Spartinivicinus poritis: one gene and its partner. The protein of the gene in region 1 interacts with the protein of each later gene in a pairwise test. Links are inferred from orthologs where the notes say so. Each region holds a gene or a part of one and is shown in the gene's direction. Other genes may lie near its edges. The genes, in order: ORQ98_RS02895 and ORQ98_RS24855.

What was found.
Region 2: the proteins of ORQ98_RS02895 (region 1) and ORQ98_RS24855 interact in binary tests that used the Escherichia coli proteins (3 or more experiments, as listed by UniProt). The link is inferred for Spartinivicinus poritis from one-to-one orthologs.

Annotation. Positions count from the first base shown.
Region 1 is NZ_JAPMOU010000002.1:326,111-340,743, forward strand. What follows is about bases 5,731-8,630. They hold ORQ98_RS02895 (bifunctional alpha/beta hydrolase/class I SAM-dependent methyltransferase), read left to right. Parts: upstream 5,731-6,260; coding sequence 6,261-8,000; downstream 8,001-8,630. Other genes in these bases: ORQ98_RS02885 (hypothetical protein), read right to left, coding at 5,731-5,855; ORQ98_RS02890 (hypothetical protein), read right to left, coding at 5,901-6,083; ORQ98_RS02900 (substrate-binding periplasmic protein), read left to right, coding at 8,617-8,630. Outside these bases: ORQ98_RS02855 (EamA family transporter), read right to left, coding at 26-937; ORQ98_RS02860 (YceI family protein), read right to left, coding at 1,035-1,628; ORQ98_RS02865 (PepSY domain-containing protein), read left to right, coding at 1,918-2,220; ORQ98_RS02870 (response regulator transcription factor), read left to right, coding at 2,294-2,959; ORQ98_RS02875 (sensor histidine kinase), read left to right, coding at 2,956-4,299; ORQ98_RS02880 (helix-turn-helix domain-containing protein), read left to right, coding at 4,874-5,113; more of ORQ98_RS02885, read right to left, coding at 5,517-5,730; more of ORQ98_RS02900, read left to right, coding at 8,631-9,396; ORQ98_RS02905 (hypothetical protein), read right to left, coding at 9,459-9,812; ORQ98_RS02910 (hypothetical protein), read right to left, coding at 9,836-10,084; ORQ98_RS02915 (winged helix-turn-helix transcriptional regulator), read right to left, coding at 10,882-11,268; ORQ98_RS02920 (alpha/beta fold hydrolase), read left to right, coding at 11,402-12,322; ORQ98_RS02925 (hypothetical protein), read left to right, coding at 12,815-13,132; ORQ98_RS02930 (hypothetical protein), read left to right, coding at 13,151-13,507; ORQ98_RS02935 (hypothetical protein), read right to left, coding at 13,696-14,633.
Region 2 is NZ_JAPMOU010000055.1:10,781-26,782, forward strand. What follows is about bases 6,177-10,445. They hold ORQ98_RS24855 (AAA family ATPase), read left to right. Parts: upstream 6,177-6,576; coding sequence 6,577-10,245; downstream 10,246-10,445. Other genes in these bases: sbcD (exonuclease subunit SbcD), read left to right, coding at 6,177-6,577. Outside these bases: ORQ98_RS24825 (adenylate/guanylate cyclase domain-containing protein), read left to right, coding at 164-1,357; ORQ98_RS24835 (MFS transporter), read right to left, coding at 1,489-2,865; ORQ98_RS24840 (hypothetical protein), read left to right, coding at 3,292-3,747; ORQ98_RS24845 (SGNH/GDSL hydrolase family protein), read right to left, coding at 3,822-5,000; more of sbcD, read left to right, coding at 5,312-6,176; ORQ98_RS24860 (substrate-binding periplasmic protein), read right to left, coding at 10,516-11,259; ORQ98_RS24865 (DUF4124 domain-containing protein), read left to right, coding at 11,440-11,910; ORQ98_RS24870 (HlyD family secretion protein), read right to left, coding at 11,912-12,823; prfH (peptide chain release factor H), read right to left, coding at 12,916-13,545; ORQ98_RS24880 (RNA ligase RtcB family protein), read right to left, coding at 13,545-14,693; ORQ98_RS24885 (NAD-dependent epimerase/dehydratase family protein), read right to left, coding at 15,042-15,890. UniProt on the Escherichia coli protein: SbcCD cleaves DNA hairpin structures. These structures can inhibit DNA replication and are intermediates in certain DNA recombination reactions. The complex acts as a 3'->5' double strand exonuclease that can open hairpins.

The DNA of each region.
Region 1 (14,633 bases):
TGAGCACAGCATTATTCATCTATAATCAAAGCGAATGATTTACTCGCTTCCATGACCAAAACTTCTCTAACCACTGCTCGCCACGCATATTGATTACTAAACCAAACACCACTAAAGCAATACCTGCCCATTGCACTAAGGAAACGGTTTCACCCAAACATAAGGCTGCAGAAGTCAAACCTACTGCAGGCACCCCCAACGTTAGTGGAGCTATTTGACCAGCAGGATAACGACTAATGAGATGACTCCACAGACTGTATCCTAAAATACTGGCCACAAAAGCAAGATACAATAATGCACCAACAGCTAACCAGGAAATCTGTTGAACACTTTCAACAATGGCAACTGGGCCTTCCACTAGATAAGAGCAGATAAAAAACGGCACGGGTGGTATCCACGCAGACCATACAACTAACCCCACACTAGCTTTATAACCTTGTTGAGATATTGAGCGATTTACAATATTGCCCAGGGCCCAACAAGCAGCACCCGCCAAGGTCAGGCCAAAGCCAACAGCAGTCATTGCTTCACCATTGCCAGACCAACCAATCAAAGCCAGGCCACCTCCAGCAATCATTATCGCTACTAACTGATAGGTTTTGATCGCTTCTGCCAACAGCAATCCACCTAGCAACAAGGTAAACAGTGCCTGAGACTGTAGCACTAATGAGGCAAGCCCCGCTGGCATACCATTGGCCATCGCTGAAAATAAAAAGGCAAATTGTCCAAATCCAAGGGAAATGCCATAGGCAAACAGCCACTTTAGTGGTATTTGTGGCCTTGCGACAAATAGCGAGCCAATCACCGCAATTAACAGGAAGCGAAGGCTACCCATTAGTAACGGGGGCATTGTTTCCAGCCCCCACACGATCACTACAAAATTAAACCCCCACACCAATACAATAACCAAACCCAACACAACATCTTTCGCACGCATAACTGGCTGCTCAATTACAGCTAATGAATAAACAACAGCCATTGTACAGTTAATTTAACAAAAGTCGCCTTTGTTGCTGTTAGCCTTAAGTCTTAGTTCAGTGGGTTTGCTTGAGTGTTAATGCCCATTTAACAGGCACTACAGAGGTAATTGACTTTAACCCCATTACCTTCGTCATCTGTTGCACACCAGCTTCTCCACCGTACTGATTAATATTGATTGAAGTATCTTGATAGGACTCTACCAAATAGTCAGCGGCAGCGTTTTTGGTAACCTTAACAAATAACTTGATTGGTAGCGTTGTCTCGCGAATGGTTAACTGACCATCAACCTCCATTTGTTTGGCTGCGCCAACAGTGAGTTTTTGCTCATCAATACCTGACAAATCAGCCTTTACTGTGGCATAACGGTAATTTGTGGTATCAAGCACCCACTGTTTAATTCGATCATTACGGATTGGGATTTTAGTATCAATTGTAGCTAAATCAATTTTAATTTCGGCTTGTTTTTGGTCATTTACCTGGCCAGATACGCCACTGATTAATTGGGTTTCTTTGACCGACTTGCCATTAGTAAAAATTTTTTCCGTGACAAAATTGACTTTTGAGTGTTCACTTTGCACTTGCCAGGCAGCCTGAACAGGCAGTGCAGTTGATGCGGCTAGCGTCGTAATTAAAATAATTTTTTGCATTACAGTTCCCTTAACAGTCTTTAACTTGTAGGCATAGCCTAGCGATTAAGCGTATTCAGGTTAAATGGAAAAGGTTAATGACTGTCATTAGAAACCTTTATAGCGCTGTTGGGAATAGTTTAATAATTTAAATAAAAACTGAGGATATTAAATCCATTTAGTTACCAAATTCACTAAGAGAGGTTACCAGCAAGGTTTAGTTAAATCAGTGGGAGTAATACCTATTAAGCTTGATTTCAGGTACAGTTGCTACAATTTAGCAAGCCTTCTGAGCTGACAAGGAAATGCAATGAAACAGCGATTACTTTTACTCATACTGCTCTGCTGGGGTGCAGCAACAAGTGTGGCTGGTCAAGATATTTCTCCTTCTCAGGCGTTAAAGTTACAGCAACAGGGCATTATTCTGCCTATGAGTCAATTGTTAAGGCGGGTTCGACAGCGCTACCCTGGTGAATTACTGAATGCTGAGCTGGAAAGAGACGACGGTATTTATGAATATGAACTGAAAATTCTAAACCCACAAGGCCAAGTATGGGAAATTGAAGTGAATGCCCAAACAGGTGCCATTCTCGAAGTAGAAAGAGATAACTAACCCTCACAATAGCATCACCAGAGCAAACTTGATAATACCCTCAATGCCACTTATTGATAGGATGTAGTACTAAATGCGGTTACTCGTTGTAGATGACAATCATGAATTATTGGAAAACACGACTAATGAACTTCGCCAAGCCGGTTTTGCAGTAGACACCTGTGACAATGGGGTTGATGCATTACATCAAGGTCAAGAAGAAAACTATGCCGCAGTTGTTTTAGATTTAGGCCTGCCTGACATTAATGGTTTAACGATTTTACAGGAGTGGCGCAGCCGCCAAAATACAGTGCCTGTTATCATTCTAACAGCCCGTGGAGAATGGTATGAACGTGTGGAAGGCCTTCAAGCCGGTGCAGATGACTATGTGAGTAAGCCATTTTACCACGAAGAGCTGATCGCCCGCTTACGAGCCGTTATCTGTCGCTATCATGGCCACAATAATGCGGCCTTACAGTTAGGCGACATCAACCTGGATGAAGAAAAACAACAGCTGGACTATCAAGGCAAGCATTATAAGCTGACGGCAATGGAATTTCGCTTGTTACGTTATTTTATGCTCAACCCAGGCAAAGTGTTAAGTAAGCAGCGCCTTACTGAGCAGCTTTATGAGTATGATGCCGATAAAGACAGTAATGTACTGGAAGTTTACATCGCTCACCTACGTCGGAAACTTGGTAAAGCCTCCATTGAAACCCGGCGTGGACAAGGTTATATCTTCCATGGTTCTACAACATGAAGTCAATCAGTCGTACACTAGGGATGGGGCTTGCCAGCTCGGTTTGTTTTTTAAGTTTACTGATTGGTTTGATCACCTATGCTGCGATGGGTGAAAGCTTTAAATCCTTTTTTAGTAGCAAGCTGGACGATGATGCGAAAACCTTACTTTCCTTACTGTCCACTCATAACCAACAACTAATACTGGATGATAAAGGTATTAGCCAATTACATTACCGCACCTATTCTGGCCATTATTATGTTATTCAAAGCGCCAGGCAGACATTTCGTTCACGCTCATTATGGGATTTTAATTTTAATCCACCTTCCCTAGCAGTAGGCGAAAAACGGGTCAGTGAATTACCAGGCCCTGATGAGCAACAATTAATGGTATTAAGCCAAGGGTTTAGCATTGGTGATATTCCTATCACAGTCACTGTGGCCGAAGATGTCGGTGGTTTATACACCAGTTTTCGTACGATGACCGGTGGACTATTATGGGGATTACTGGTGGCTATACTACTGTTGTTAGTCATCCAACAATGGTTACTCCATCGAGGTTTAAAACCACTCACTCGGTTAAAAAAGTCACTCCATGCTCTACAAACAGGGGAATTAACCGTTATCAGTACGCACAAAATGCCCAAAGAAATTCAACCCCTGGTGGCTGCACTTAACCAGCTACTTGAAAATACGGCTGAATTACTCAAGCGAAGCCGTAACGCAGTAGGTGATTTAAGCCATGCGTTAAAAACCCCTATAGCACTGATGCAGCATACCATTATCAGCGAAGTCACTAATCAGCCAGAGCTCAGTAAAAAGCTCTTACGCCAGTTAACCTCTATTCGCCAATATAGCGAACAAAAATTAACCTCAGCACGATTGGCTGGTGATATATTACCCGGCGCGCAGTTTGAGCCCCATAAAGACTTAATGGATCTGATTCAAACCTTACATACGATTTACCAAGCCAAATCTGTCACTATTGATTGGCAACCACATCGTTGGCCAGAGCGCATTGCCATGAACCGGGAAGATGCCCTAGAACTACTGGGTAATTTACTGGATAATGCCTGTAAATGGGCTAATCAGCGGGTAAATCTTAGCTTCTCCCACACCGATGCCCACCAACAACTCACTATTGCTGATGACGGCCCTGGTGTTGCCAAAGAAAATCAAACCCTGCTGACTCAACGAGGTAAACGCTTAGATGAACAGGTAGATGGCCATGGTTTAGGGCTGAATATTGTTGCTAACATTATTCAGCATTATCAAGGCAATATCGAATTTATTGGCCAAGGTCAATTAGGCGGGTTAGAAATTATAATTCAGCTGCCGACTAATATTGACAAATTAAAATGAAGTGATAGCTTTACCCTCACTTCATTTTAATTGAGCGTTTTTTAATGTCTACTTTTATATAACCTGTTTTACTTAACCTCTACACTGAGGCGCACATTTTTACCAATTTTATTTTCATTCCATAGATGGTACAAACTACTATCAGACCTATCATTTTTTTAATTTCCATATCATTTATGAAGAACACATCACAGCTTATTTTTATAGTTAAAAATGAATCATTATAAACACACTATTAACAATAGACGACCAATTAGTCATTTTTAAACCGAGCTGAATTTAAACACTAGACAGGCCACACCCACGATTTCTTGCTGCAATTTTTGTTTAACATTTTAATCTTTCTAACAATTAAAATAAATTTAATCACCATATACAAGGCAACACAAGTAGTGCATAAAAGCACCAAATTCAAATAGTAAGCACGCACAAATTACGGGAAGCTTATATTTTATAACAATATTATTTCATCGCGTTTAACTTTTATTATTGTATGTTTTTTGTAAAATCGTAGTCACACTTCCTTACAGCTAAGGAACACTCCAGTTATTTTTTAACTTTAGGAGGAAAAGCAATGGAAGCGTTCGAAACATACTGCAAAGGAATGGCAGCTCATTTAAGAAAAATAAGAAAACAACGTGGCATGACCCAAGAAGCACTAGCAGAAGCCGCTAATATCAGCCCTGAATACGTCAGCCGGATAGAGCGAGGAATCAATAAACCATCACTTAAAACCCTATACGACCTTTCAATGGTCTTAGAATTTAAGTTTATATTAATTGACGAAGGACCTGAACAAGAAACTAACCACTAGCTAGTCAGTAATAGTCTTAAGGGAGGGAGGAACGACCAAACGCGGATAAGTAAGTAAAAACATACCGCAACCAAAACAACAAACCCCAACAAAATACGTCTGTTAATCATTTTATAGGTAACGCTTTTATAGCCAAAACGAATTTTTGTTAAGTGCGACCTTCAAGCGACTAGGCCCCATGAGTTTATACATTTATAAATGATTGGGGTGACAGTTAATCGCTCCTCGTCAATTGCTCCTGTATTGCTATAATGAGTGGCATCCATACCACCCTGTATTAACTGTTTTTTCCACCCTCCGTGGTGCTCAAGAGTGATGACAAAAACCTAAGTTCTCAAACAATCCTGTTGTCTATTTGCAAGATAATATAGCTTATAAACACACGGGTATACCATTGATATGATTAGTTAGGTCGATCTTGAATTAATTTATCCAGTTTTTCTTCTAATAACTGTATTTTAGAAAAACTCTCTTCTTTACGTAAATAAGTTTCTGCTACCTGTTTTTGATAACCTAGGAAGCTTTTTTCAACCTCATGTAAATGCTGGTCTTGCCGATGGAATACTTGTTTAAAATCCTTATCCAGGTTATCTAGCTTTTTACTAACATTATTCAAATTCGTATCAGCTTGCTGCTTTAATTGTTGAAACTGCCGATTAATACTGAATCTAATCGTCGTCAAGATAAGGGTTATCAGGGTGACACTAACAGCAAGTAGTTGGAGTAACTCAGATAATTTCATTGTTATTTCTCCATACAGTTTTGGCTAGTTTTACCTGCTTTATTATTAAGGTATATCCTCTTCATAATATTCCTCATCCTCAATGTTTTCTTCAAAGTCCATTAACTCATCCAATCCATTACAATCAATCAGCTCATCAAAATCAGTTAATAACCGGTTTACTTCCTGCTCAGACTTAATAAAAAGATCAATATCACCAGAAAAATCCCATAAAAAATCGTCATCCATGATCTGCCCCCTAATTTATCGTTTTAGGTATATACTCATAATTGATTAAATAGGATTGACCCGACAATTGACAGGAACTATGACTACTAGTTATTTATAATTCTTAGGGCATAATAGGTGGCACAAAAACGCTTACTGTTGTACCCTGAGTAACACTGTTTAATGTGAATAAATCCTATGGAAAAACACTTTATCACCCACGATGGCGTAGCGTTATTTTATCGATATTGGCCTGCCAAAAAGGCACCAGAAAAACAAGCTATTGTCTTGTTACATAGAGGCCATGAACACTCCGGTAGGATGGCCCATCTGGTAGAAGAACTGGACTTAAATGAGTTTGATTTTTTTGCCTGGGATGCCCGTGGTCATGGTCAATCACCTGGGCAACGTGGTTTCAGTCCTGACTTTGGCACACTGGTACGCGACCTACAAACATTTATTGAGCATATTACATCCACATACCAGATAAATATCAATAACATTGCCATTATTGGTCAAAGTGTTGGTGCGGTGGTAGCTGCAACCTGGGTACATGATTATGCCCCCAATATTCGTTGTCTGGTGCTTGCTTCACCCGCTTTTAAAATAAAGCTTTATATCCCGCTTGCCAGAACTGCAATTAAACTGTGGTATAAATTTAAAGGTTTGTTTTTCGTTAACAGTTATGTCAAAGCCAAATTTCTCACCCATGACCCAAAACGCATTGCCAGCTATAACACTGATCCATTGATTACTCGCCCCATTGCTGCCAATGTATTATTAGGGTTATATGATACTGCTGAGCGAGTGGTAGCCGATGCAGCAGCAATAGCAGTTCCTACCCAACTGTTAATCTCTGGAGCAGATTTTGTGGTTCATCATCAACCACAGCATGCTTTTTTCGCTCGACTAAGCTCAGTTATTAAAGAAAAACATCTGTTGCCAGGCTTTTATCACGACACTTTAGGTGAACTACATCGTGAGCTTGCAACGAGTAAAATTCGCGACTTCATCACTCGCCTGTTTGCCTCACCACAACAGCAATTATCAATGCTGAATGCCCACCAACAAAGCTATACCAAAGTTGAAGCAGATGAGTTAGCTGTCCCCTACCCCATCAACTCCTGGCAAGGGCTATATTGGCAGCTGTATCGCTGGTCACTGCAGTTGGCCGGTATTTTGTCTGAGGGTATTCGCTTAGGCCATCAAACAGGGTTTGACTCTGGAAGCACCCTTGATTATGTATATCGCAATCAGCCAATGGGCACTTCATCACTAGGGCAATGGATTGATCAACACTACCTTAACAGCATTGGTTGGCAAGGCATTCGCCAGCGTAAAGTTCATTTAGAAGAATGCTTACGTCTAGTCATACAATGGCTTAAAAATAACAACATGCCAATTAATATTCTGGATATTGCTGCAGGCCATGGCCGTTATGTCTTAGAAGCGATTGAAACCAGCAATATTAAACCAGACTCAATTCTACTTCGTGATTACAGTGAGCTTAACGTTGAGCAAGGCCAACAACTAATCAAAGAGAAAGGGCTTACCGATATTACTACCTTTACGACAGGTGATGCGTTTGATCAGGCTAGTACAGCTCAAATTACCCCCACCCCTTCGATTGGTATTGTTTCTGGATTGTATGAATTATTTGCTGATAACGCATTAATTACTCAGTCATTGGCTGGACTTGCCAGCGCTCTTCCCGAAGGTGGTTACCTTATTTACACTAACCAACCTTGGCACCCTCAGTTGGAAATGATAGCCCGCGCATTAACCAGCCACCGAGAAGGACAAGCCTGGGTGATGCGCCGCCGTACTCAACTAGAAATGGACCAGCTAGTTGAATCTGCAGGCTTTACAAAAATAACCCAGCGAATTGATGATGATGGCATTTTCTCTGTATCTATTGCAAAGCGGGTTCTTGAGTAGCGTAGTGCTCTATACCAGTAGAAAAAAAGGAACTGTTTCTGTTAAGCTGACTAATATTTAAAAACCAGCTGCTCCTCACAGTGATAATCACATAAAAAACACCCCATGAAAATGGGGTACTTTATTAACCGAAACTAATTAAACTCAACCAAGAGTAGGATTGAGAAACTTGACCTACAGAAGAAGTTGGGCCTGGCATATCAATCTCCTATTTATTAATTATTAACCTACTTATTAAGGTAAATAATAAAACAAATGTCGCGATATTATTGGCAATGTTATTTTTACTTACCTTTTGCTTATCAATTTAACCATTAGACTGTCGCCAGTATCGTAGAACATTCTATAAATATGCGATTAGCTTAATTAACAACAAGTAATAACACGAGTAGATGACAACCTAAACTCATATAGAATAATATTCATTTCCAACTCGCTATCTTTATATTTTTAGGGAATAAAAAATTGCTAAAGTAGTTAAAAATAAAATAAATAAGTTACTATGAGACAACTTAACAAGGAGAAATGAAGACTTCTTCTTTTAGCAATTGCTACATATTCGAACTACTCACTATAGAAGCATAGATAGTTGCTAAACTCATTACTAAGTGATTTTTTGATTGTAACTGCAATGAAACTCTTTACCGCTCTTCTTTTACTTATCAGCTTCTTCTCATATGCAGAAGAAGATAAATTACTAAAGATAACTACAGGTGAGTACCCTCCTTGGTCATCGGCTGACTTTAAGCATGGAGGATTTGTTCACCATGTTATTTCTGAAGCCTTTAAGCACGAAGGCTTCAAGGTTGAGTATACTTATTACCCTTGGGCAAGGAATTATAAACAAGGCCAAAAGGGCGATTTTCATGCTACTGCGTTTTGGTATCACTCAGAGGAGCGCGAAAAACTATTTTATTACAGTAACCCGTTATATGCGGAAGATGTTGTTTTCTTTCACTTAAAAACAACTAAGTTTAAAGAGTGGGACACCCTTGAAAATCTTGGACAATACAGAATTGGCATTACTCGAGGTTATACTTATACTCCAGAAATCTGGGAAGCACAAAAAAAAGGTAACTTGAATATTGTTGTTAGTAACTCAGATAAGATAAATTTTAAGATGTTGCTCAGAAAAAGAACTGATTTGTTCATCATGGCAACTGTTGCTGGCTATAGCCTTCTACAAAAAGAGTTATCGATGACCCACATGCAAACATTGACTTATAATCCTAAACCACTATTTAGTAGTGAAGGACATTTATTATTCCCCAAGGTACGACCAGATGCTCAAGATTTACTTAAGGTTTTCAATAAGGGGTTAAAAGCTTTGAAAAACAATGGTTTTTATGAAAAGTATTATGACTTGTTATTGGAAGGTTACTATGAGCTACCATAAATTAAACCTAATTCATCTATACCATTCACTTTGGCTATAGAAACAAGCTATTAGCAATGTCATCAACAACCTTCTGCAACCAAAGAGTAACTGTTGCCAGTGGATGCCCTCAAATAAGAGTAGGCTTTGCCACACATGGATATCGGCAAATGCCTGTAAATACTGGGAACCATATGTGCAAGACTTACTGGGTACTCACCGTAATTCATATAATACTTTTCTAGCATGCTTTTTAACTCCCCTTTACTCACACGAATATTAGTCACCACATCACTATTGGTAGTTAATTTTACCTGGTCATCTGGCTTAGGGTCATTATTTAAAATAGATTTGGTAATAAAAATACCAAATACTATACCTGCCAGGTAAATAGGTGCCTTAATTATAAGGGGTAGCTCTTTTGTGCTTGTACTCATATACTCAAGCTCACTTTTTCATCTTACTCACCAAAATTAGAATTATTTTTTTCATAAAAATCCGCAATTAAGCCAACAGTAATACCAACTAAGCCTCCACCTATTACCATTAAAAAAAATCGTCCGATTAGCCCTAATCCACTTAAACCTACGCCAGAACAGAAGAAACTTCCCAGCAATCCAAGCCCAGCACCGAGAGCAGCATCAAGTAACGTTCTATTACTCATCACTTCAAGTATTTGACTGATCAAATTTTTTACATCTTTTGACATTTATTCAACTCCCCAGCTTTAGGTATTGTTCTATCAGGTATAGCTACAACTCACACTTGTGTCGATGGTTAATTTAATGCTTATTTTCCATTGATATAGCTTCACCATAACCAGAACCCTCATGTTGTTAGCCAGACTGATTAAAGTCTCCTGTTTTTGGAACGTTAATTGCGTCATCTTTCTTCATTTATATAAGTTGAGTATTAATATGCTTTTCCGAGAAATAGAAAAAACTGAAGCTAAAGCAAGGATAGACGACAATAAGTTTGCTTTCTTTATTACCATCATCTGCTCCATTTTTGCTGTTATAGCTCTATCTTCCGGTGTTACACTTGGGAGATCAGCAGAGTTTTTCACTTTTACTTTGATTACGCTTGGTACAATACATTTTTTCATACTGATTAACATCATATTTATGTCAAGGGTTCACCTGACTTTTCGAACTCTCTCAATTGCAATGATAGTGTTTTATATATTGACACTCAGAACGCTTATTTAAATTTTGCGGTTTTGCCAACTATGAGTTTGGTAAACTGTTTCAGCATTGAGCCAGGGAATACACTTGCAAGACCGGGGTTATCATAGAAGCAGTAAGCAGGATTACAAATAATTGACTCTTTTGATTGATTCCTATTTTTAAATCCTATCGTGTAATTGATTTCACATTGTTAATTTCCAGCCCATCAAACACACTTGCCGTATGCCTGGAGATCATTATGCATATTGCCCATATTTGCGGCTGGTTTAGAGCAAAAAGCTGTGCCATTAAGATTTTAACGATTAAAAGTTATACATTGCTATCTTTCACTTTCTTCATCGTATTGTTGTCGTGCTTTGCGGATATCGGCATGATGATCACCTGCCCAAGATACTAACTTCCATACGGAAGCAGATAGGCCTTTTCCCAGCTCTGTTAGCTCATACTCCACTTTCACCGGAACCTGGGGATAAACTGTACGGAGTACAAAACCATCGCGCTCTAAATCGCGGAGTGTTTGTGTCAGCATACGTTGTGAGATCCCTTCAATACGTGACTTTAGAGAGTTGAAGCGATCTGGGCCGTCAACCAACGCAAACAGAATCAGAATGGACCATTTATCACCGATTTGAGCCACCACATTACGGATGGGACATTCCTCATTATTCAGAAAAACGCGTCTTTCATTGTCTTTTTGTAAACCCATCGTGTACTCCCCATAGGTTATCAAAAGGTAACTTAGCTACAGAATCCTGCCTTATTGTAACCTAACACTCCATATGACAACATAGTATATATTAGTAACTAGCACTACAATCAATTACTGTATAGGCAACCATATGACACAATCTCTTTTGAAAAAAGCACTAACTCAGTATGCCTCTGATAAACCCGAAACCACTGAAGACCCGTTTGCTCCACAATTTATATCAGTAGGGAAATATAAAATTCGCTACACCCACAAAGAAAAGCCGCTCGCACCTACCCTGCTACTGTTGAACGGCCTACCTCAGAGCATTCGCATGTGGGAATCCTCCATTGAAGCCTTTAGCGATAACTTTGACGTACTAGCCTTCGATATCCCAGGGTTTGGTTTATCGCGAGCAAACGAAGCAGATATGTCACCAAGCAACCTGAGTGAAGTGATTATTCAGGTAATGGACCACTTCAATATCGAACAAGCCCACTTGGTAGGACCAGACGTTGGAGTACCCATTGCCCTGACAGCCGTGATTAATCATCCCCAACGATTCCTGAGTTTAAATATCTTTGATGGACCAGGCAGCTATCCACCAAAACTGTCGCCTATTTTGATGGCAGTGATCAAATCACGTTTTGTTCGGTGGTTAGCGAAAGGCCTGAATAGAAAGCCTGTGATGAAAACTAACTTTTTAACCGCAGTCAACGAAGGGTATCATCACTACAAACCGACTAAACGCGCGGTAAAAGAATATTATGACATTGCCTACGATGACCAGGCCCACAAGTGTGCGATTAGTTTCTTTGGCACCTATTCAAAAGAACTGCCGTGGATTGAGCAGAGACTGAAAGAAATTAAAGTTCCCACCTTGATTACATGGGGCAAACAAGATCCGTTTGTATTAGTTGAAAACGCAGAGTTTTTAGCCAAATACATTCCTAATAACAAGTTAGTTATATTTGAAAATGCATCGCACTTTCCTTCGGAAGATGCAGGGCAAGACTACGTGGACCTGCTAATTGATTGGATTGAAGGTAGCTGTATGCATAAAACCGAGTGAAAACTGGTCGCCTTTGTTACGAGAACAGGTACGCAGTGTCTCGTGCCTTGCTTTGTTATGCGCTGTACTCATTCAGTAAACGTTCGGTTGCTCAACAGGGTAAGAAGCCTTTACAGTTTTGGCAAAGCTAATAATTCATGGAGCTAAACACTAATGATAGATGAACCTTTTTTTCTCTTTAAGCCTGGAAAAGTTAATGAGGAGCAATTAAATGATTTTATTAGAAAATTATTATTGTGGGCTAACAATCAAAATATTATTATCATTTCAAGTGTTATAGATACTACATATCAATGATTTGTTGACAGTTACACTAATGAAGAAGTTTAGGCAGTCCTTATTTTATCTTTATTAAGTTGTCATATATAAACTCTTCATACTATTTCATTTCCAATTGTTCTTCGTTAGTTAGTTGAGCATCTTCAGGGTCTTTCATTCCAATAGGTTAATAAAAATAAAACTTAAAAGTAGGTCTATGCTACCATTACCAGAATGAAAGCAATCAAATTGATTTTAATTGTTATCACACTTATTGGTTTGATGATATGCTTGCAACCTAAATTGATCGTCAATACATGGTTTTTACTGACAGAGCCAGTCAATGTGATACCTAAAGAATCATCAATTTTAGATTTCAACCCCACAGTATTTAATCCAGGCTCAGGAGATTGGTGGGTATATGGAGAAGACTCCGAAAGGTATTATTACTTCACCTATGAGCAAAATAAGCCTTATATTTACACCTTAAAGTCTAGAAAGTGTAATGGCTTGATACCTACTGACTATACAACATGGTGTGTATTAGAATAAGAGTTTTATTGTGAAAAAATGAAGAAAGTTATAACAGTGCTATCTTTGCTTTTTGTATTGATAGTCAGCGGAGCTATCTTTACTAAGTGGGCTGAGAAGGGGTTAGCAGAACCTTATCATGAAGAAGTAAGTCCAAATGGTAAGTTTAAAGCTGTAATTTATGATGTAGCAGAATATACAGCATTTGCAAAATTATATGACAATGAAACAGGAGAATTTATTGCAGAAAGTCCAATTATAGAAGCTCCCGAAGCGACTGGCATTCATTGGGAGCCTAATGGATATATTGTACGTTATGGCATGACTATGATGTTTGATATCGGAGAATATGACACTAAATATAGTAGTTTTAGTGAGTTACGTACATACAAATAGCTGCTACTACCTCTGCAAGGTGCTAAGGCTAAACGGCTCTTGCCGCCCATCCAAGCAAAGATGGGTTTAGGCATGGAGTCTCCTTCTACAAGGGAAAAACTACTTGCAAGGAAAACTGCAAGTAGAGGTAGATCAATGAATTAGAAAATTAATAAGATAAAAGTTTATTTTTTTCTACAGTAAATTTCCTATTTGCACTCTTCTGGAATAGTTTTACACTTCAACAATCTTTGCTGTTGAGCAAGCACATCCGCTTCAGCTTTTAAGGCCGCCGCTTTTTCGGCATCAGTTTCGGCCAATACTTCACTTATTGAATTTATAGTTGTCCCCAAATCTTTTGCTCCATTTGTTGTTCCGTATTTTAGTGTCTTAATTTTTCCAGATGGATGTAGATTCAGATTTAGAGTGTTGCTTCCAAATATAGGAGGTTTAGGCACTGGAATACTATATTCTGTACCCCACTGAGGAACTGAAATTTTGGCATAATATTCAGTCGATTCTCGGTTAACGGAAGAGGTTAAAATTACTTTTACTGGAATTACTAAAGGTTCAACTAGGATGATAGCCCTATCGCCTTTATTTGGCGCATTAACTGGCTTTGCGGGCGTTGGTACTGAAACATCTATCACATACGATAATGTACCAACGGCCGGAACAATTTTATCATAAAATGACTGAGGATATCCGGTTATCCTGAAGGGCGAGCTTTTAAACTTTCTTTCCTCTAAAAACTGGATATTAGACTTAAGAGTAATCGATAAAGGAAGTTGCTTACCATTATTTTGACCAGCTACTTGATTGATTTTCTCACAGGCACTCTGTACTTGATCAGCTGGTTGAATGTTTCCTAATACACCAAATGCATCCAAGAAAGAGATGGTTGTAGTCACAATATCGCTCACAGCGCTGGTAGAAGTACTGTTGAAAGATTCTAGTCTACCATCTTTTGAAAAGCTTATTTCTGCCGATCCAGTTGAGTAAAATGTATCAAGATCAGAAAAGTTTATACTTTTTGTCTGATTTAAATTTGCGAAGTACTTTTCTTCAAATCCAACAGTTGTCTCTACTACAGGATTAGATGTATCAATGCAGCTAACTGTTTGATTTACGGTAATATCAGCACTAC
Region 2 (16,002 bases), on another replicon or contig:
AAGGGTAAGATAATTAAGACATCTCTGATAATTGCTTACTATCTTTGGGGGTTCTGAAAGAAACTACCCGACGGCACTTGTTCAGACCAACCACCAAGTTGCACAGAGGCTATAAGCAATTATTAGAGATCCTTACACTAACAATTGTGATGAAGGTGTACTGATGTCAAATGACACAGCTCCCTATAAGTGGCCTGACCCTGTTGTTGAATGGGCGGCTACTTCTATTATTGATGTAAATGCGCCTTCAGAGTGGGTACAAAAGCTGGTAGAACAAATGCTACAAGCCAGCCTACCTTTAGAAAGGGTAAGGATTTTACACCAAATTCTCCACCCACAATTATCCGGCATTAGCTACTGCTGGACTCGAACCAGTGCGGATGTTGTTGTTAATAAAGCAACCCAAGGCTTGTTAGAACGAGATTCTTACTTGCTCAGTCCTTTTCATCCAGTATGTAATGGTGAAACAACGCTAATTCATCGCCACCTAGAACACATAAATGAGCCGCTAGATTTTCCAATACTTAGCGAGCTAAAAGCGCAAGGAATGACAGATTACCTGGTTTTACCTCTCAATTTTTCTGAGGGTGAAATTGGCGCAATTAGCTTGGCCACTAACAGAACCAATGGCTTTAAGGAACATGAAATCAAACGTATCCAACAAATTGTTCGCGCAGCAACAAGAGGCCTGGAAATACTCATTAGACATGAAACAGCGTTGTCACTCATTTGTGCTTACTTAGGTAATACTACAGGAAAACGTGTTTTATCCGGCATGGTTCAACGTGGAGAAGGAGAAACCATTGATGCTGTTATCTGGTTTTCAGATTTAAGAAAATCAACAAAGCTATCAGAAGAGCTGCCAGCCGATGAATACTTAGCCTTACTCAACCAATACTTTGATTGTCTTGCAGGTGCAGTATTAAACCAGGGTGGAGAAGTGCTCAGGTTTATTGGTGATGCTGTATTAGCTATTTTTCCCGTTGACAAACAAAACTTCACCAGTTGGGAAACAGCTGCTAAAAATGCACTAATAGCAGTAAAAGATGCAGAACTAAGAATTGCTGTTTTAAATGAAATCCGCGCCAAAGATAATTTACCACCCATTAGCTATGGAATAGGTTTGCATTCAGGGCCAGTCCACTACGGAAATATCGGTACCTCTGGACGAGTAGAATTTACTGTAGTAGGCAAGGCCGCAAATGAGGCAGCCAAAATAGAATCTCTTTGTAAACCACTTAATCAAAAAGTAATTGTGTCAGAACCGCTTACTCAATATCATCAGGGGGCTTGGATCAATCTAGGTAAACATCAAATACCCGGTACAAATACCGAGTTATCCTTATTTACTTATTAGTACATTGTAAAAGCAATATGGTTGGCCGGGAAGGACTCAAACCTCCTCATACACTCTTCTCAGGAATACGCTCTGCCAGATTAAGCTACCGGCCAATGAATTGATAAATCATTTAGCATTAAGCGAATAACCTAATACTTGTAAACCCTTCCATAAACATATAAATACAAAAACACAAAAACACAAAAACAAAACCAACCTATAGATGTTGAAATGGAGTGAATTGTATGGTCAGCAGAAAGTCCTATTGCTTGATCAGCAGCCTTTCCTGTTAATACTACTCCCAACCCCGCAGCTAGTGTGATTATTGTTTTCGTAATGCCAGAAGCTGTACCAGCCACAACTGGACTCACAACTGACTGCGTTGCCACTAAAGTTAACGCATTCGCTATACCAAGAAAAATTGCACAAATAGTGATGCCTATTAAGTACATAACAAATGATGATAATTTAGGCACTGATATAAATACTGCAGCTACAACCCCCAAACATACATTCATCACAAACACTGCATGCAGGGTTTTAAGCCTTCCAGCAATAGGCCCACCAAATGCCATGATTAATGCAGGAGGTAAGAATGCTACTCCAGCCGAGTAGGGTGACAAGTGCCACACATCTTGTAATGACAGAGGTACAATAAATAAAAATACAACCGTTATTGCATTGATAACTGCCCCTACTACAGTCAACACTATAAAGTTTCTATTTTTGAAAATTTCTAAAGAGATCAGTGGATTACTTGACCTTTTTTCACTACTAAAAAACATAGTAATTAAAATTACAAATGCCATTGATAATAATATGTTTAAATTTACATTCCCTCCTGTAGATACTCCATCAATTAATAAACTAAGGATAGCCAAAGACAAGGTTATCAAAAACAACCCTCTCATATCGATTAACTTTGTTTTGTATGTATCATTTATCTCTGTTTTGACAAAAATGGCTGAATAAATTGCCATTAAGACGATAGGAATATTAAGCCAAAATATCAAGCGCCAAGAAACTGCTTCTGTAACCAACCCACCTAATATTGGCCCACCTGCTGTAGCGCTGCCACCAATGCCAATAGCCAGCCCAATTGCTTTACTTCTTTTCTCTTTTGGATAGACATTAGTGATCAACGCCAGTCCAGCAGGCATAATGCAAGCACCTCCAGCCCCTTGTATAGCCCTTGCAATCACTAATACAGACATGGATTGAGCTAAAGCACAGAGTATCGATGCGATACCAAATAAAGCTAAACCTATAATTAAAATATTTCTATAGCCATATTGATCACTCAACCTACCAGCAGCAAGCATTAACCCGCCTACTGATAATAAATAAACACTAACAACCCACTTCAACCCACCTTCTGATGCAGACAAATCAATACCAATTTGGGGTAAAGCTAAATTAAGTGCAAACGCATCCAACTGAATGCAAAAAATCCCTGCTGCGAATGCCAACAAAGCGAAAATAGGACTATTCGCAATTTTTTTATTCATAATAAAATTAACCTTCATTTATTTACAGTCATATTAAAACTAGTACAGGCCCTGTGTATCAGCCTGATAGGTATACTGTGAGTAATGTAACTAGTATTTAATAATGGTCTTTTCCAACTTATCAATACTGTGGACAGTTTTTGAATTATAAAACATTGCTCTACAGGCCATGTACCATAGGAAGGAGGAGTTTATTGCATGTTAAGCCTCAGGCTATCTTGCAATAAAGTATATGAGAGTAGAGCACTCCCCCCGTAAACACTAACATACAACACCTATAAAACTGTCCGCAGTATTGAACTTATAAGAGCTATAACAAATTAATAAACCCTTTACATGTCGGATACCCAAAATAAGAAGTTAATGAACCTGAAGTACTTCAAGCTTAATTCCAGTAAGTACTGCTACACTTAGAAGACTTTGAGCCACTAACAGGATGAAGTCATGCTTTCTGTCTTAAAATCTATCACTCTGACAACCGGGTTGCTCTTCTGTATAGCTACTCAAGCCGCAACGATTGAACTGGTTGATGGAACACGTATCTTAGGTGAGATCAAGTCTCTAAACGACGGGGTTTACGTTATCGATACACCTAGCCTGGGCCAAATGCGAATAGAGCAAAAGAAGGTTCGTTCAATAAGTAAGGGTAAAGCAGCTGCTGCTAATAATCTATCAATTGATAGCATTAGGCAATCACTTATTAATAGTCCTGAAACAATGAAGGCCATATTAGCACTACAAAATGATCCACAAGTCAAAGCCATACTTGCAGACCCTGAACTGATGCAATTAATAAACAGTGGTAATATTAATGCCTTGCAGAACAATCCTAAGATTCAACAATTGATGACCAATCCTGAAGTGCAATCCATAACCAAGCAGATTCTTCTAGGGCAATAGCATGAATTACACCTAATAATGAGTCATAGAAGGTATACCAGTCACGATTCATTATTAGATGTAGAGCAACTACCCTAGTGGAGGGTATAGTGCTGTTCAAAGAAACTATACAGTCTATCAGCCAACACTTTATGTGCAGCAGTAGTTGGATGTACTTTATCCCAAAATAAATAACCATCACAACTATCTGGTGCATTACCTGCTATATCGATACTTCTAGCCATTGTAGATTCATCATCTTTTAGTTTAGAACCACTATTTCGATTAAAAGAATCTCTTTGCTGAAAAGACATTTGTTGCTGTGAAGGTAAGGCATCATGTAGCATAGGGTTTTCAGAAAAGCTAGGATCATTTTCAAATAACTCTTGTAACTCATATCTATTTAGCTCTTCCATTTTTTTCGGTTCAGTTCGCCAATCATAGTAATCGTACTGTATTAGCGACTCACTATGTGCAAACTGTTTACTTTTACCTTTTATAAATGGGCGCCAAATATACCCTTTGGTATAGCAGGCCTGATCAATATTAGTAAAACCCAAACTAGACGCATTCTGAATTATTTCTTTCAACTCACTTGCAACATCAAATAGCCTGACTTTGTCAGGGTTTCTTGTACTCATTAGTCTAATTAGTTCTTGATTATGTTTGGTTGAGACATTCTCTAAATCAGCAGATTGTGTATTATCGTAATAAATTGAGAAAGGCGTTATATTGAGCTTGGGTATATTAATAACCAACACCTGGGCAGCGCCGCCGATTAATGCCTGGCTAATTGTTCGATCAATAGCCAACATCACTCTGTCCGTGTCTCGCCAGTTATTTGTCACATAATCATTGGCACCAGCCCAAATAATTACAAGATCAGAAGTTTGGAATTTATCATGTTCTAAAAACTGTTCTACTTCATGTTCAAGATTATTAATCACTTGATACGTTGGGTTATAAGACTCTTTTTCATATGCAGCTGCTGTAGCACCGCCTTCTGACTCATTAATTATTGTTAAATCAATAGCTTTCTTTTGAAAAGCCTCTTTTATGTAATCAACCCAAACTGGCCCATCAGAAAATCGCCCTGTATAATAAGGTGGACTGGATGGCAGCCATCCTTTTGTCTTTTTATACATTTTCCCTGTGTCACTCAAACTATCCCCAAAAATCACAATACGATTAATACTCACCTGCTCTTTTGCAGAAAGTTGAATTGCAGAAAATAAAAATACAGCAATGACAGAAAGCTTTATTAGTTTTTTCATAATTAATATTCTTTTTATTTTGAAGTATCAAATGCCACCCTCTATCACATAGAAGCTGTTTATTTTTAATACCCTTTCACAAACCACTCCATGTGGGAGAGGCAAAATAAAGCTGGTTACTTATATTTATATCCACAGCTTATATTTGTATTTTAATTCTACTTTATAACAGTTGTTTTAAATGGATGATTGATCACAAAAACAGATTACTAAGCAAACTTTACATTTCATTCTTTCTAGACATATTAGTACTGTCTAAATATTATCATCAGTTGAAAAACACTATGCCAGCGGATACTTAGGCCTCTAACATGCGTCTACTCCATACATCAGATTGGCACTTGGGCCAACACTTTATGAATAAAAGCCGAGAGGCTGAGCACCAGGCGTTTTTGGAGTGGTTACTGACCACAATTGATGAACAAAAAATAGACATATTAGTCGTAGCTGGTGACATTTTTGATACAGGCACGCCACCTAGCTATGCACGAAAGTTGTACAACAACTTGATGGTAGGGATTCAAAATACTCACTGCCAGCAAGTGTTGATGGTAGGAGGTAACCATGACTCAGTCGCTGTGTTACACGAATCTCGCCGCATTCTATCTTGTTTAAATATCACCGTTATTGGTGGCATATCAGACCACCTTGAAGAGCAAGTGCTTACAATCAAGAACAACAATGGTCATCCAACAGCCATTATCTGTGCAGTACCTTATATTCGACCAAGAGACGTATTAAGCAGTCAAGCAGGACAAACTCAAATAGAAAAGCAGCAGAGTTTAGAACAAGCCATCGCTGATCATTATCAGCAGCTTTTTAATATTGCACAACAAAAGGCCAAAATCAGCAATCAAGCACAGCTTCTACCCATTATCATGACAGGTCACTTGGCCACAGTAGGGGGGCAATCTTCAGAATCAGTGCGCGATATCTATATTGGTAGCTTGTCAGCCTTTCCTGCACGACACTTTCCCCCAGCCGACTATATTGCCTTAGGTCATCTACACAGTAGTCAACAAGTGTCGGGGGTAGATCATATTCGCTATTCAGGGTCCCCTATTCCGCTGAGTTTTGATGAAGTGGATAACGCTAAGCAAGTGTTGTGTATTGAGCTGACAAGTAATGGCTTGGCTTCTATCGAAAGTATTGAAGTACCCCGCTTTCAACCAATGGCTACCGTTAAAGGTAATTTAGCCGATATTGAGCAACAGCTTGAACAGCTGGAAGCACCACCACAAGGGCAATCTACTTGGCTAGAAATCGTTATTCAGGAAGATGATTACTTGACTGATTTACAAGCTCGACTCCAACAGCTGATCGCCGACAAACCTTTTGAAATATTGAAGTTAAAGCGAGCCCGCACCCAACAACAAACAATTGAGCGAGAAGCTAAAGAAACGCTAACAGATTTATCTCCTATCGATGTATTTCAACGGCGGCTAGCCCAAGAAACTATGGATGAGTCACTAAAAAATCAGTTAACGCAACATTTCAAAACCATACTAAATGAGATAAAAGAAGACGAGACTCAACCGACAACAAGCATAAGTTGCAAGGAAAAAGCTACTGTATAATGAAAATCTTAAGCTTACGGTTAAAAAATATTAACTCCCTTAAAGGTGAATGGCTCATTGATTTTACTGCGCCAGACTTTGCTAACAATGGGCTCTTTGCTATTACAGGCCCAACTGGAGCAGGAAAAACAACATTACTAGACGCCATCTGTTTAGCCCTATACCACGAAACTCCACGCTTAAAAGTGTCTGTTGCCAGCAATGACTTAATGAGCCGACACACAGCAGAATGCTCAGCTGAAGTAGAATTTGAAGTAAAAAATAACCGTTACCGAGCCAGTTGGCAGCAGCGACGCGCCAGAGGTAAATCTAAAGGAAAGTTACAATCTCCTGTAGCAGAACTCGCTATATTAAATGGTTCTACAAACAATGTGATTATTGCTGATAAATTAGCAGAAACTCGAAAACAAATAGAAGCTGTCACTGGTCTAGACTTTAGTCGCTTCACTAAGTCTATTTTGTTAGCCCAAGGAGGCTTTGCTGCTTTTTTGAATGCAAAGCCCAATGAACGAGCTGAATTATTAGAAGAATTAACTGGTACTGATATTTATGGAAATATTTCCCAGCGGGTTTATGAGCATTGTCAACATGAAAAAAATAAATTATCACTGTTAAATGATAAAGTTAACATCACTGAGCCACTCAGCTCTGAAACAAAAAATCAAATAATTTCAAAGCAGGAAAGCCTAGCTAACACTACAAACCAGCTAGAAGTAGCATTAAAAGAGTATAGCCAAAAAAAACAATGGTTAGAGCAAATAAGCGATTCCAAAGTAAAAATACAACAAACCAAAGATAAGATTGAGCAACACCAGAATACTATAACTCAAGCCACTCCTGATATTAAAAAACTAGAAGCACACCAGCCTGCTTTAGAAATCAAACCAATCTATAAATCCTGGCAAGATGCAAACCAACGTTATAGCAATAATCAGCAGACTATAGATGAATGTCTTAACGCACAAAAGTCAATTCAGGACTCCATCAAGCAAGCTGAACAACAGGTTAAATCACTAACAGAGACTTACCAACAATACCAAGCAAAACAAAATAAACTGGAGAAACTAGCTGATCAGGTGACGCCTCTAGACTATAAAATAGCAGACCTTATCAGTCAGAAGCAAAGGTTTGAAAGTGATTTACAGAATCTAAAACAACAGCTAACGAAACAACAAAACTCTCTTAAAAACGCTAGTAGCCAACAAGCAGAGACTGAATCAAACTATATTAGTGCAAAAAACTATCTAGACACACATTCACAACACAAATACTTAGCAGAAAAACTCCCATTATGGAAAGAACAACTAAAACAGCGACAAACTCTTAGTCAGCAAGAAAAAGAATACACTAACAAAGTGTTATCTACCAAAAAATCAATTGAAGAAAAAAGCTATCAAATTAATGAAATTAATGTCGAACTTAATGCGTCTAGACTATTGTTACAGGAGCAACAAAGTCAGCTGCAAATATTATCTAGCCAAATTAAACAGATATTAGGTGAATATAACAATGATACGCTTGAGAATGCTTATCACCAGTCAATAGAGCAACGTCCTTTGTTAAAGGAGCTTGAAAAGCTGACCAAGCGCTACTATGAACTAACTGTTAAACAAAACAATCTTTTAAATAGTTACAATACAACTAAACAAAAGCTTGCTGAGCTGAATAGTAAAAAACAAGAAAAAAGTAAGATTAAAATAGCAATACAAGAGCATATTGCCAGTATTGAGAAAAATTTAAGCTTAGAGCTTAATATTCAAAGCTTATCAAAACATAGGCTTAAGCTACAAAAAGGCGATCCTTGCCCTTTGTGCGGTTCAGAAGAACACCCAGCAATAGCGGAATACCAGCAGGTTGACCCATCAAAAACTGAACAACAGCTCCTCGCCAAGCGGAATGAGTTAACTGAAATAGAAGTCGTTTTAACATATAACAATAACGAAACTATTACGATTAATCAGCAAATACAGTATAACCAACAGCAAATAGAAGATGTCATTCAAGAACTTAAAAAATGCGAAAATGAATGGCAGTTTGTCATAGATAAATTACAAGTAGTGGCAGCAATAAATAATGAAAGCACTATTACCCAGCTTTTACAAACAGCTAATGAACAGCATGAGCAACTAACCAAACAATGGAAACACTATAAAGCTGTCAATAAGCAGTTAACAGATCAACAGCAACACATTCAAAAAATGGAAGCCCAACAGCATGAGAATGATTTAAAACTACTAAATCAAGCCGTAGAGAATCTACAAGCTCAACACCAGACTGAAACGAAAGAATTAAAGAATACTCAGCAACAGCTGGCTGAATTAGAAGCTATTCTTAACCAGGAGTTTGCTGTTTTTAATGACTCTCTACCTAATGTAGCTAATCAAAATGACTGGCTAAGCAAACAAAACTTATCAAGCCAAACATACCAACAAACTCAACAACAGCATAATGAACTACTGCAGGCATTAGCTGATAATAAGTTAGTTATTAATAGCTTAGAAAAAGATACCAAGCAAACAGTCAGCTTAATAGAAGACTCAACTAATTCATTAAGTGCAGTTAATAATCAATTAACAATACTCCAGTCAGAACGTTATGCTCTTTTTGGTGATAAACAAATTGATACTGAGCGCCGTCAATTAAAAGAGCAGTTAAGTGTTAAAGAGCAGCAATTGCAAAAAGCTAAGGACCAGTTGAACCACCAGAACCAAAATCATAATCAGCTTAAAGGGCAAATAACTACACTACAGCAAAGCAAGCAAGTATTAACCAAACAGCTACAAGAAACCTCTCAGCAATGGCAGCAAGCCTTAACTGATAGCCCATTTGTCAGCCAGCAATCATTTGAACAGGCTATATTATCACCTATTGAATATCAGCAATTAAAACAATTAAAACGACAGCTTGATAATGAGCAGCAACGCAATCAGGGATTATTGCAAGATGCAGAACAAACACTAAGTGATTTGCAGGCAAAGCAACTCACAGGACTTACAATTTCTGAAATCAATCACCAGCTAACCGAACTTGTTAAACAACAAAAACAAACACAAGAAGACATGGCTGAACTGAAAGCTACCCTAAAAGCAGATGAAACAGCACAACAAAAGCAGCAATCATTATTAGCAGAAATTCAGCAACAACAGTCTATTACAGATGTCTGGGTAAAGTTAGACAGCCTGATCGGATCAGCTAAAGGCGACAAGTTTCGTCGTTTTGCCCAAGGTGTCACCTTAGACCACTTAGTATATCTGGCTAATCAACATATACAGCGATTACATGGCCGCTACCAACTGAAGCGCAAACTTACTGAAGAGCTAGACTTAGTAGTAGTTGACACCTGGCAAGCAGATGTAGAAAGAGACACCAAAACCTTATCAGGTGGAGAGAGTTTTTTAATTAGCCTTGCATTAGCCTTAGCACTCTCTGACTTGGTAAGCCATAAAACATCAATCGACTCTTTATTTTTAGACGAAGGATTCGGTACCCTTGATGCTGAAACACTCGATACAGCTCTTGATGCCTTAGATGCACTCAACGCTAGTGGTAAGATGGTAGGAATTATTTCTCATGTTGATGCACTAAAAGAAAGAATTCCTACCCAAATTCAAGTCAAAAAGAGTAATGGTTTGGGTTATAGTAAATTGGATAAGCGGTTTGCTGTATAAAAACACTATGTGTGCAAGCTTTGCTCCTAATCCCCTTAACACTGAGCCTGGAATATAATTCATTTTTTTAATTCCAGGCTAAATATTGGTGACTATAGCCAAAGCGAATGGCTTTTAGGGGCGGCCGTCGAGTGATGAGCCCCATGACTATATGTATTTATAAATGATTGGGTGAATAGTGACGACAACAAACCCTAAAAATCATTCGAGAATAATATAGTTTATTTACTATCATAGCTATGGTTAGATCCTACCCTGATACAAACAAATTCAAGGAGAAATATTATGCTTTTTTATAATTTTATTTTTAATATCATCATTATAAATTTCTTTAAATGCATTATTTAACTTATTATAGACCTCATTAGAGGTATTATTACTAACAGCCATGTAGTAGTTATATTTAAAAGTCATTATTGCTGGATAGACGTCCTCAAATTTGAGGCCTAGCTTTTTCAGTCTAATGGGTAAAGTGATGTTATTTCCAGAAATCAAGTCCACTTTAAATGCATATAGCTTCTTAATATTTTCTTCTTCTGAAACAGAAATACTCAGCGCTTTCTTTTCTTCAAATCCTACTGAACTTAAAAACTGATGACTAACATCGCCTCGCATAACCCCAACAATATATTCTTTTGCATCACTGACATTTGAAAGAGCAATGTCTCTCCGACTACTTAGCTTATATAGGTAAAATTGCTTACCTGAAAATAGTGGTCCTATCCACTTAAATAGGGACTCTCTTTCTGGAGTACGTAAAATGGTATAAATGATTACATTAGGTTTATATAGAGCAATTTGATATGATCGAGCCCAAGGATATAAGTGAATGCTATATTTATAGTTTGCCTTTGCTAATACTTTTTTAACTACTTCTGTTGAGGCCCCAACAACTTGGCCTTTTTCGCGATAATTATAGGGAGGCCAATTCTCTGTCACCACTAATAATTCATTAGCACTTAGCTGTAACATGCTAGCAATAACAATCATCAAGCTTAAGCTTTTTACTATCATTTGGTTATATAGCCTACAAGCAAACTAAGCTTAATTATAGCTTCAGCTATTGCGCTTCCAAATATTTACTATTCAAGAGATAAGGGAACACCTTTGCAATAAATACATGAATTATGTACAATTCATATCCTTTATTTTCAGTTTTATCCTGAGTCAAGAAGATGTAGGAGTAACCACCCGATGCTAAGGACAACAGCTTTTAACACGGTATTTCTGTTTATCACCGCAATGTTGGCCAACATCGCCAGTGCTGAAATTTATCGATGGGTAGATCAAAATGGCAAAGTTCACTTCAGCGACAAGAAGCCGCAACATAAGCAAGTAAACACTGTTAATATCAATCAAACCAATACTTACCAAAATGTTGAGTTAAAGCCTTTAGGGCCTTCTTCCGTTAGCACTAACAGAAAGCGTAATAAAGGGGTTGTCATGTATAGTGCTGAGTGGTGCGGTTACTGCAAAGTTGCACGCAATTATTTCCAGTCAAAAAATATTCCATTTAAAGAGTATGATATTGAAAAAAGCCAAAAAGGCCGTGATGATTTTAATAAGCTGGGTGGCGGCGGTGTACCACTTATTTTGGTAGGTAAAAAAAGAATGTCAGGCTTTACTCAGCAACGATTTGACAATTTATATTACCGAAAAAAGTGATCTACTGTTGTAACTTTGTCTTGTGCAAGGCTTTTGGCCAGTCTGCCTTAGGATTAAGCTTAATATAAGCCTTACCCTCCATAACAGGTTCTAGTTTATCCAAGTGGTTAGCTAAATAATCTCCAGTAATCTTTAGCCTTAACGGATAAAACAAATCATTACTTTGTGCAGTTCCTTCAATCACAATGTGATCTTTTTTTGCAGTTGGAGAAATAAAGGTTATTGTTGCAGGGATAATGATATCATCTAAATTAAACAACGTAATCCTTGCTTCAGAGTTAAGCTCAGCTAAATTTGCTTGTTCTTTCTCAAGAAAAATCAACATCTCAGCACCTGTTGCATTCATCATTTCTAGCAAAACCGTATCAGGTTTAATTCGCTGATTTTTTTTCACTTTTATTTGTAAAACTTTACCAGAAGCAGGCGCTTTTATCTTTGTATAAGCTAACTGTTGCTTCAAAACCGTTATTTGTTGCTGTAAATGAGAGACTGCCTCTTGGTTGATAGTGTCCATTTCCCGTGCTAATTGACAACCAAGTTGAGCTAATTCAAGTGCTTTATTTTTTTTTGATTCAACTGGGGGACAATTACTCACTGGCTTACTGTTTTGCTTCTGCAACAAAGCTAAACGTTCCTCAACTTTGGTTATTTGATTGTTAATTGGAGTTTTACTTAGCTCCAGAAGTAATTGTCCTTGTTTGACAATGGCTCCTCCCTGAACTCTGACTCGCTTTATTTTACCAGATATGACGCTGGTTAAATTAATAATAGGTAGTTTCAGCTCACTCTTCGCAATAGCAATACCAGGGTATACATGACTATATATAAACCAACTGATAATACCAGCAAAGACAATAAAGAGTATGACAGCAGACGAATACTGCCAAGGTTTTAAATAATAAAACTCTTTCATACCATACTCTTCATGTATCCTTAACACCCTATTACTTAAAGAATAGAAGTTGATATCAGCTACTCATCAATCACCTCTTATATACCCAAAGCCTAAATGTCATTCGAAAAGAGTGTAAATCTTTCGCCTTTAAATATCCGCTTAGGGTTCCCACGTTCTAATGCCGTGTGTTGCTGCCAACGCTTAACACTTTCTGCTGCTATAGCCGTTTGCTCCAACTCATCCAATTTTTCTTGCAGTCTAAATAAAGCAAGTTTCTTATTACTATGCTGGCTACGTTGGCTTTGCACAGTACACTGTATACCTGTGGGTATATGAGTAACCTGCACAGCTGAGTCAGTGGTATTAACATGCTGTCCTCCCGCCCCTTGAGAACGGCAAGTGGTGATTTTGACTTGCTCCCTTGGGATCGAAAAATCTTTTACAGGCCAATAGCGGCCAGAAAAAAACCAGTTTTTACGTTTATGTCCACGCCGAAACTGGCTTTCACTCTGCCACAACAAAGAACCCTGCCAACGTTGAGCAAATACTTCTGCCTCAGTCCCTGCTACTGTATAAAGCACCGAATAACAGCAGCCTTTATCATTGGCCACTATTCTTTCAACCTCGTTCAGTTCAATATCAAACTGTTTTGCTTCCTCTTCTAGATAGCGTGCTGCTAAAGTAACAGCGCGAGCACACTCCACTGGTCCACGCCCTGCGCTTAGCTGTAACCAAAACATCAACATCCCCCACTCTTCGCTGTTTTGTAGGTGAGAATGGGTTTAAGGCTAGCAATCAGTTCAATTAGCCCTGCATTTTTTAAGTCTTGAATAACTTGGTCTATCGACTTATAAGCTTGCGGAGCCTCCTCATAAAGCAACGCCTTATTTTTACAAACCACATGACTGCCCAATGACGTTTTCTGTAAGTCTTGTACCCGATATTTATTAGATAACCGCGCTTTAGCTTCAGAACGCTGCCATTTTCTTCCTGCTCCATGTGCTAATGAAAATAATCCAGTAGCACTTTTAACAGGCTTTACCAGATAAGTCAGAGCCCCTCTGGAACCTGGTATTGCAACAATTCCCTGATCGCTCGGTGTAGCACCTTTACGATGTAGCCAACCCATTCCCTGCTGGTTAGACACCAGGTTATGGGTAACATCCAGCAACGGATCAGCATCTATATTCAGTGTAGCCATTATTTGCTTGGCAATTAATGTTCGATTAGCGCAAGCCCACTGAACAGCATCGTTATGTTTTTGTAAATATTCAATTCCTGCATCAGAGTCAACCGCAATACCCGCCGAGTTAAATTGAGCAATATGCTGATTGAGAATTTCATGACCATAACCGCGAGAGCCACTATGCACCAATAGCTGTACATGTTTTTTTGATAAATGAATAGCGTCAGCAAGTGTTTGATCAAATATAGTCTCAACTACTTGTAACTCAGCAAAGTGGTTGCCACCACCAATACTACCCAATGCTCTATCAAAATCGCTATTAATAACACCAAACTGTTGCTTGGTTTGCTCTATTTCATCTTGCCAGTCCCGATTAAGTGGTTCATCTAAAACAGCTAACTTATCTATCCACCGCGATATTTTAAGCTTATTTATTGGTTTATCAGTTTGCCAAAGCCCCATACCACAGCCTATATCACTACCTACCAAATAAGGATACAAGGTATTTTTACTTAAAAATGCAGCGCCTATAGGGTAACTTTTACCAGGATGCAAATCTGGCATACCTGCAACTTTCAGCATATCAGGCAATTTAGCTGAAAACGTTAATTGCTCAATTGCTTTCCCTTCAATCCAGGTTTTATTTGATGCAATAAGTTCAATATTATCAGCAATATATTGAATGGAGTTTAATGTGCCCATTATATTTTCCATATTGATTAGATGAGCGATTTAGCCAGATATACCAATAGGTATAGGCATGCTCATTTAATGAATAATTTTTTAATCAGACAGGGCTAACAAAGGAAAGAATATGAAGAAATGTAACTGGCGGGAGTTATTAATAAACTAACTAAACATGCCTAGCCACAAGTAACCTTGCTGCCTTGTCTATTCATTTTAATTTGTTGATTAGTGGTTTGTGTTTGCATGTTTTACCTCCATTTTTATGCTGATTTCTCTACACATCTAAAAATCCTACACCGCATTGGGCATAGTTGCGCGAACTTTAAGTGATATATCAATAAAATGCAACTATGCCTCTTAGGCTTATGTCATCTTATTAATTATTTCCTGATAGCCAGCTTTATAATCTGGGTATTTGAACTGATACCCCAAATCTAACAGTCGCTGATTACTGCATCGCTTACTACTACCAGTTGATCGACTGAGTGGTAAAGTTGGTATTGTGTTTAACTGGGTGGCTAACCAGCTTGTCACTTCACTCAATTTCGCTGGATGATTATCTACACCATTATAGCATTCGGCCAATTGCACCCCCAGACTATCCTGCTCAATTAAATAAGCCAAAATACCTGCACAATCATCTTGATGAATTCTATTAGTATATGGGTCATTAGCGCCAACAATCCCATATCCCGCCCTTACCTGCTTAAGTAAATATTCTCTTCCTGGACCATAAATACCCGAAAAACGCACTGCTGTAGTTGGAATATCAGTACTATTCAGCAATTGTTCTGCTTCTAACAACCGCAAACCTAAACCGGTAGGTAATGTTTCACTGGCTTCTGTCACCCACTCATCTTCCTGTTGGTGATAAACTCGACTGCTTGAAACATACAACAAGCGACGAGTATTTTGCTTTGTTTTCTCCATCCAACTAAGTAAGTTAGCAAGCCCTTTCACATAGGCTTGGCGATAACCCTCATCAGAACGCTCGCTTGCTGCAACACTGTAAACCACATAGTCACACACAGGCCAGTTTAAAAAGGTTCTTTCTGAAGCAATATCCGATGTAACAGGATTTATATCACTTGGTAATAAATCAGTATTTCTTCTTACACCCCATACCTTAAACCCTTTTGAAAACATCAATTTAGCTAAGCGCGTACCTATATCTCCACAACCAACAATTAAGCAACTTTTTTGATCTACCATTGCATGATTCTTCTAAAAAATGTCTACTATAAATAGAAAACTGATTGATTTTTTTAATAGTATGATAACCGGTACTTAAGCCATGCTATGACCGCCAAACTAAACATTAACT